Regions from separate parts of the Paenibacillus sp. FSL R7-269 genome, predicted to be linked through region 2. Evidence: riboswitches for the same ligand, from Rfam matches in the RefSeq annotation. Region 2 holds a riboswitch; the other holds the start of a gene.

Region 1 (3,723 bases), on a different contig from region 2:
CAGCTATAATTATCAGCTGCCCTTCCAGGAGCAGCTGAAGCAGTGGAAGGGCAATACAGGCAGGTTCACTGAAGAAGTGCGGAATAATCCGCTGCTGCGCGCCTCGTTCTTCTGGGCGCTGCGCTACGGCGATTCCGCTACGAAGCTCCAGGTGACCGAGGCGCTTCGCTGGATTGAGGACGAGGAGATGTCAGAGGTGCTGCGCGGAGTTCTGGAGCAGGAGCCGCTGCAGGAGGACCGCCTGCAGGAGGCAGCATTGTTCAGCCTCCAGCGGCTGATCGGGGAGAACCTGAATGAAGCCGGCAGCTCGCCGGGTGAAGAGCAGGAGCCTGCGGCTGCTCCCGGACCCAAGGGGATACTGCCCGGAACCGGCGGCTTAACGCCGTCCACTACCCGTATTTGAAGCAATTGCTGTTGTAAGAACATCTACTTGTAAGGAGGCCAATGTAATGTACAAAACGATTGTAATCGGAACAGGCCCGGCCGGGCTGACTGCTGCCATTTATCTGGCGCGTGCGAACCTGAGCCCGCTGGTAATTGAAGGCTTGCAGCCTGGGGGACAACTGACAACGACAACAGAAGTGGAGAACTTTCCAGGCTTCCCTGAAGGGATTCTGGGTCCGGACCTGATGGACAATATGCGCAAGCAGGCAGAACGCTTCGGCGCTGAATTCAAGAACGGCTGGGTGGAGTCGGTGGACTTCTCACAGCGTCCGTTCAAGGTAACAGTGGACGGAATGGGTGTACTGGAAGCGGAGTCAGTCATTATTTCAACCGGGGCCTCTGCAAGATATCTGGGCATCCCGGGCGAGCAGGAGAATGTGGGCCGTGGGGTCAGCACCTGTGCGACCTGTGACGGCTTCTTTTTCCGTAATAAAAAGATTGTCGTCGTCGGCGGAGGTGACTCTGCCATGGAGGAAGCCAGCTTCCTGACCCGTTTTGCTTCCAGCGTAACGCTGGTTCACCGCCGTCCCGAGCTGCGGGCCTCGAAGATCATGCAGGACCGGGCGCGTGACAACAGCAAGGTAACCTGGGCCTTGAACCGCACACCGGTAGAAGTAACGGTAGGAGAGACCGGAGTGAAGGGTCTTACGGTGCTTAATAATGAGACAGGTCTGACAGAGCTGGTAGAGGCAGACGGTGTGTTCGTAGCGATTGGACACACACCGAACACAGCCTTCTTGGGCGGGCAGATCAATACGGATGCTAATGGCTATATCGTGGTGAATCCGGGTACCACCGAGACCAACATCCCGGGTGTATTCGCCTGCGGCGATGTGCAGGACACCCGTTACCGCCAAGCGATATCGGCAGCGGGAACCGGCTGTATGGCCGCTATGGATGCCGAGAAGTTCCTGGAAGGCACAATTGTGCACGACTGGAGCGAATCGCTGGACAAATAACGGGTTTACAACAATTACCCGCACAGGTAAAATGTACTTAATTAGATAAGATACCCACTAGGGGAGCCTGAATAGGCTGAGACGGGAAAATTGAATTTCCGGACCCTTGAACCTGATCTGGATCATACCAGCGTAGGAAAGTGGAGTCGGACCTTTTTTGAGTACAGTCTTATTTGGCTGTTTCTTTAATAAAGCCGCTCCAGGTGGAGCGGCTTTTTGACTTGCAGGAATCTATAGATTCTTCAGCTCAATCTGCTGCGTGACCTCTTATCTGATGAGTGTACAGAGCGAAGAGGAGGAGATTGAAATGACAGGAATGGGTAAAAACGAAGAGGTGGATCTTTCCGGATTCCCCGCAAGCCGTAAAGTGTATGTGGAGGGCTCACGCCCGGATATCCAAGTTCCGATGCGTGAGATCAGCCTTAGCAGAACCGAAGGCGTTGCCGGGGAAGAGGAGAATGCTCCGCTGCGTGTCTATGACACAAGCGGTATTTACACGGATGCCGCGGAAGAGACTGACATTCGGAGGGGGCTGCCGCCGCACCGTTCAAGCTGGATTGCGGAGCGTGGCGATTCGGAGGAATACACCGGAAGAGCCGTCCAGCCGGAGGATAACGGAATCCGCAGACAAGGGGCTGCCGCCGAAGCTTGTCCAGGACTGCGCAGGAATCCCCAGCGGGCCTATACAGGCGGTAATGTAACTCAACTACATTATGCAAGGCAAGGGATTATAACGCCGGAAATGGAGTATATTGCGATCCGCGAGAATACCCGGCCGGAGTTCGTACGGGATGAAGTGGCAGCGGGCCGTGCCATTATCCCGGCCAATATAAATCACCCGGAGAGTGAGCCGATGATTATCGGCCGTAGCTTCCTGGTGAAGATCAATGCGAACATCGGAAATTCTGCGGTCACTTCTTCTATAGAAGAGGAAGTGGAGAAGATGCGGTGGGCGACCCGCTGGGGGGCTGACACCATTATGGATCTCTCCACCGGTTCCAAGATCCATACCACCCGGGAGTGGATTATCCGCAATTCTCCTGTGCCGGTCGGTACAGTGCCCTTATACCAGGCGCTGGAGAAGGTGAACGGCATTGCCGAGGACTTAACCTGGGAGCTCTATCGTGACACGTTGATTGAACAGGCGGAGCAGGGAGTGGATTACTTCACCATTCATGCAGGGGTGCTGCGGCGCTATATTCCGCTGACTGCCCGGAGAATGACTGGCATCGTATCCCGGGGCGGATCGATTATGGCCGCCTGGTGCCTGGCTCATCAGCAGGAGAACTTCCTGTACACACACTTCGAAGATATATGTGAGATTATGAAGACGTATGATGTGGCCTTCTCACTTGGGGATGGCCTGCGTCCCGGCTCAATCGCCGACGCCAATGACGAAGCTCAGTTCGCCGAGCTGGAGACGCTGGGAGAACTGACCCTACTAGCCTGGAAGCACGATGTTCAGGTCATGGTTGAAGGTCCGGGGCATGTGCCGCTGCACAAGATTAAGGAGAATATGGACAAGCAGCTTGAGATTTGCCGGGAAGCTCCTTTCTATACGCTTGGGCCGCTGACTACGGATATTGCACCCGGCTATGATCACATCACTTCGGCCATCGGAGCCGCGATGATCGGGGGGCTCGGCACGGCGATGCTGTGTTACGTTACCCCTAAGGAGCATTTAGGCCTGCCTGACAAGAATGATGTGCGCGAAGGCGTCATTACCTACAAAATTGCTGCACATGCTGCAGACCTTGCCAAGGGACATCCGGGAGCGCAGGACCGTGACGATGCGCTGTCCAAGGCGCGGTTCGAGTTCCGCTGGCGCGACCAGTTCCATCTTTCCCTCGACCCGGAAAGAGCGCTCGCGTATCATGACGAGACCCTGCCGGCGGAGGGGGCGAAGCAGGCGCATTTCTGTTCGATGTGTGGTCCTAAGTTCTGCAGCATGTGGATTTCGCATGATATCCGTAATTCCCATAGATGGAGCAAATCACTCTAACTTAGCTGCTAATACAGCGGAATCGTAACATTCTCAGGCTATCTCCCAAGCTGAAAGGCTTGCGGGGATAGTCTTTTTATAGTTAGTGATTACAATCACAATTCACCTCTGTACCCTATGCTAAGCTATTGCCTGAGAAGAATTCTCATTAGTGAGGTGTGCAAAAGGATGAGCAAAGCGTTGAAGCTGGATGAATCGGTCTTTGAGCTGGTAACTAGGCACCCGGAAATTGTTGAGATCATGGTGGAGCTGGGTTTTCGTGATATTGCAAAGCCTGGAATGCTGCAGACTGCAGGACGATTCATGACCCTGTCCAAA
Region 2 (3,723 bases):
ATCTCAATGCTTGTATGATGCAGCGGCGGCCGTCCGGTTCCATCGATTACAGTTCCGTTCGTCAGCAAGATGCGCTCATTCCCCATGATAGTAGCGTCCCTTCAGTTAAAGGTAGTTGTCGTTCCTCACAAAGTATAGGACATTCCCCCTGGCGGATATAGATAATATTCTTTTTGGAAACGTTCGTTGCTTACCGGACTATCGTTCCGCTATAGGTGCCGGTGAATGAAGATTGGCTGTTTGGGCGGCTGCCAGGTGTGGTAAGTAACATAACGTACAGCCAAGCAGGCACACTGCCTGATGCATAAACACCAGACCTTAAGCCATGCTAACATGATCAATCAACATTACTGTGGATAGCGAAAGGAGAATGGATTATGCCAGACACTAACAAACAACCTGTTAAAACCCTGCCGCCGCAGGTACAGGATCAACGCCCCGGAATTGAGAGTGAGATGAACCCGCTCCCGGAGTTTGAGACACCGGCGTACAAGGCAGCAGGCAAGCTGCTGGGCAAGGCCGCGCTCATTACGGGAGGCGATAGCGGGATCGGGCGTGCGGTTGCCGTTCATTTTGCCAAGGAGGGCGCGGATGTGGTAATCTCCTATTTGAACGAGCATGAGGATGCGGAAGAGACCAAGCGCCAGGTGGAACAAGAGGGCAGAAAATGCATTCTGATCGCCGGGGACATCGGGGACGAATGCTTCTGTCAAAGCCTGATTCGTCAAACCGTTGAAGGACTCGGTAAGCTCGACATCCTGATCAACAATGCGGCGGAGCAGCATCCGCAGGACCATATTGAGGACATCTCAGCGGAGCAGCTGGAGCGTACGTTCCGGACGAATATTTTCTCCATGTTCTATCTGACCAAAGCAGCCATGCCTCATCTTACAAAAGGCTCTACGATCATTAACACCACCTCCATCACGGCGTATCGCGGCAGCCCGCAGCTGCTGGACTATTCGTCCACCAAGGGAGCGATTCTCAGCTTCACCCGTTCGCTGTCGATGAATCTGGCCGATAAGGGCATCCGCGTGAATGCGGTAGCGCCCGGACCAATCTGGACCCCGCTGATTCCGTCCACCTTTGACGCGAAGAAGGTCAGTGAGTTCGGCGGCACCCAGCCGATGAAGCGCCCGGGACAGCCTGAAGAGCTGGCACCGGCTTATGTATACCTGGCCTCGGACGATTCCTCCTATGTGAGCGGACAGGTGATGCATGTGAACGGCGGCGAGGTTGTCAACGGATAAGAAGCAGCGTGACCATACTAATACACTATTTGCTTAGCAAATGTGGAGAAGCCAGCCGGGAGGCTGGCTTTTGTGAGACGAGAGACGAGGCAGGTATAGCCCTGACAGGAATAATATGCTAATATACAAAAAGCAAGGCCAAACAATAGCATAGAACGATCACTAGGGGTGCCGCAAGGCTGAGACGGGCGTAGTTGTCCGGACCCTTTGAACCTGATCTGGTTTATACCAGCGTAGGGAAGTGGAGAACGAATATTGCAGCGGGGGTACACGGTGAGTACCGGTATTCCAGCTTCTATTCCAGACTGCTTCCTTTACGGGGAGCGGTCTTTTTTGTGTTGTGTTGTGGTGTAGATTGAGCTGGAACAGACAGGAGGAGAAGGGTATTGTACGAGATTCATGCGGTCTCGGACGGGCGGCTGCAGCCTGAAGCGCTGGCTGAATGGGCCGTGGCGGTGCATTCTATGGTGGATTATATCCATCTCCGGGAAAAAGCCATGTCCGCCCGGGAACTGCTGGCGGCAGCGCAGCAGATGCTTCAGGCCGGGGTGCCGCCTTCGAAGCTGGTCATTAATGACCGGATCGATGTTGCCCTGGCCGCCGGGGCAGGAGGTGTACAGTTAGCCTGGCATAGCCTTCCGCCAGCCGCAGTACGCGGCCTTGCACCGGGCCTGCGGATCGGCAGATCGGTACACTCGCCGGAAGTGGCGGCGGAGGCTGGAAGGCAGGGAGCAGACTTCTGCCTCTACGGGCATGTGTTCCCTACGGCTTGCAAGCCCGGACAGCAGGCACGGGGACTGGAGCAGCTGGCAGAGGCTGTCCGCTGGTGCCGCATACCGCTGATTGCGCTCGGAGGGATTACCCCGGGCAATGCCGGAGCGGTGCTGGCCCAAGGGGCGGCTGGCATTGCTGTCATGTCGGGAATCTGCGGAGCTCCAGACCCGATGGGAGCGGCCTTGGCCTACAGGGAAGCGGTTCACAGGGCGGCAGAGCAGTCTTGTAATGCATGATATGGATCAAGTAGAGGGCACAGCAGGAGGTGAACAGGCATGATTGTGACCGTTAACGGGATGCCACAGAGGTTCGAAGAGAGCTGCCGGACACTGGCGGATCTGCTGGCCCGGCCTGAGTGGGCCGGTAAGCTGGTGATTGTCGAGCTGAACGGTGAGCTTGCCGGCAGAGAGGCTTACGGAGACACACTGCTCAGCGAAGGGGACCGGGTGGAGCTGGTTCATTTTGTAGGCGGAGGCTAAACACGAAGACTTACCCCAGGAGGCGTTAATATGCAAGATCCATTGATGATTGGCGGAGTGACTCTAACCAGCAGACTGTTCATTGGCACCGGAAAATACAGCCGTAACACCCTCATTCCCAAGGTGATTACGCGATCAGGCTCACAGGTCATTACCGTTGCCCTGCGCCGGGTGGACCCGGAGAGCAGTGACAATATTGTCAGCCATATTCCTTCCCATATGACCTTACTGCCTAATACCTCTGGTGCGCGCACCGCAGAGGAAGCAGTACGGATTGCCCGGCTGGCGAGATCGGCGGGACTGGGGAACTGGGTGAAGATTGAGGTCATCAACGACCAGAAATATTTGCTGCCGGATAACATGGAGACCATCCGGGCGACCGAGATCCTTGCAGCAGAGGGCTTCGTGGTGCTTCCGTACATGAGTCCTGATCTGTCCGCCGCTCTGCGGCTGAAGGCAGCGGGGGCCGCAGCCGTAATGCCGCTGGGAGCGCCGATCGGGTCCAACCGCGGGCTGCAGACCAAGGAGCTGATCCGGATTCTGATCTCCGAGATGGATCTGCCGGTGATCGTGGATGCCGGAATCGGCAGACCATCCGAGGCGGCTGAGGCGATGGAGATGGGGGCCGCAGCGGTCCTGCTTAATACAGCGATTGCTACCGCCTCAGATCCGCTGCTGATGGCAGAAGCTTTTCGTGAAGCGGTATCCGCAGGGCGCAAAGCTTATCTCGCCGGACTGGGGCCTGTGGAGGAGACGGCGGCAGCCTCTTCACCGTTGACCGGGTTCTTGGCCTGACAGATGGATTAGGGAGGAGAGGAACGGCTATGAGCTTTTATGAGACGATGACCCGGTTGGAACAGCTTCCTTACGGGACGCTATGGAGCCGGTATACGGCAGAGGATGTGAAGCGCGCGCTTCGTGCAGAGCAGGTGGATGAAGAAGGGCTAATGGCCTTGTTGTCACCGGCAGCGGAGCCTTATCTGGAGGAGATGGCGCAGAAGGCGCACCGGTTAACGCGTACGCATTTCGGCCATGTGATGCAGCTGTTTACCCCGATGTATCTTGCAGATTTTTGCGTGAATCACTGCACGTATTGCAGCTTCAGTTCTATGTATGATTTTCCGCGCAAAAAACTGACGCTGGAGGAGGTCGCCCGGGAAGCAGAGACCATCGCAGCCACGGGCCTGCGCCACATTCTGATCCTGACCGGAGAATCCCGG

The links. A riboswitch is a leader RNA that binds a small molecule or an ion and turns the genes downstream of it on or off. The one in region 2 is predicted to bind thiamine pyrophosphate.
Region 1: linked by a shared signal. The riboswitch ahead of thiC (phosphomethylpyrimidine synthase ThiC) and the one ahead of C162_RS17265 (thiamine phosphate synthase) in region 2 are both predicted to bind thiamine pyrophosphate.

What each region holds. Positions count from the first base shown of each region.
Region 1 is NZ_ASPS01000001.1:19,616-23,338, forward strand. It holds gene C162_RS00135 (tetratricopeptide repeat protein) at 1-403, shown strand, start outside; gene trxB (thioredoxin-disulfide reductase) at 450-1,403, shown strand; TPP riboswitch at 1,453-1,559, shown strand; gene thiC (phosphomethylpyrimidine synthase ThiC) at 1,711-3,405, shown strand; gene C162_RS00150 (DUF1858 domain-containing protein) at 3,574-3,723, shown strand, end outside.
Region 2 is NZ_ASPS01000035.1:9,030-12,752, forward strand. It holds gene C162_RS17255 (amidohydrolase family protein) at 1-86, opposite strand, end outside; gene C162_RS17260 (SDR family oxidoreductase) at 378-1,250, shown strand; TPP riboswitch at 1,405-1,507, shown strand; gene C162_RS17265 (thiamine phosphate synthase) at 1,637-2,260, shown strand; gene thiS (sulfur carrier protein ThiS) at 2,300-2,503, shown strand; gene C162_RS17275 (thiazole synthase) at 2,534-3,298, shown strand; gene thiH (2-iminoacetate synthase ThiH) at 3,328-3,723, shown strand, end outside.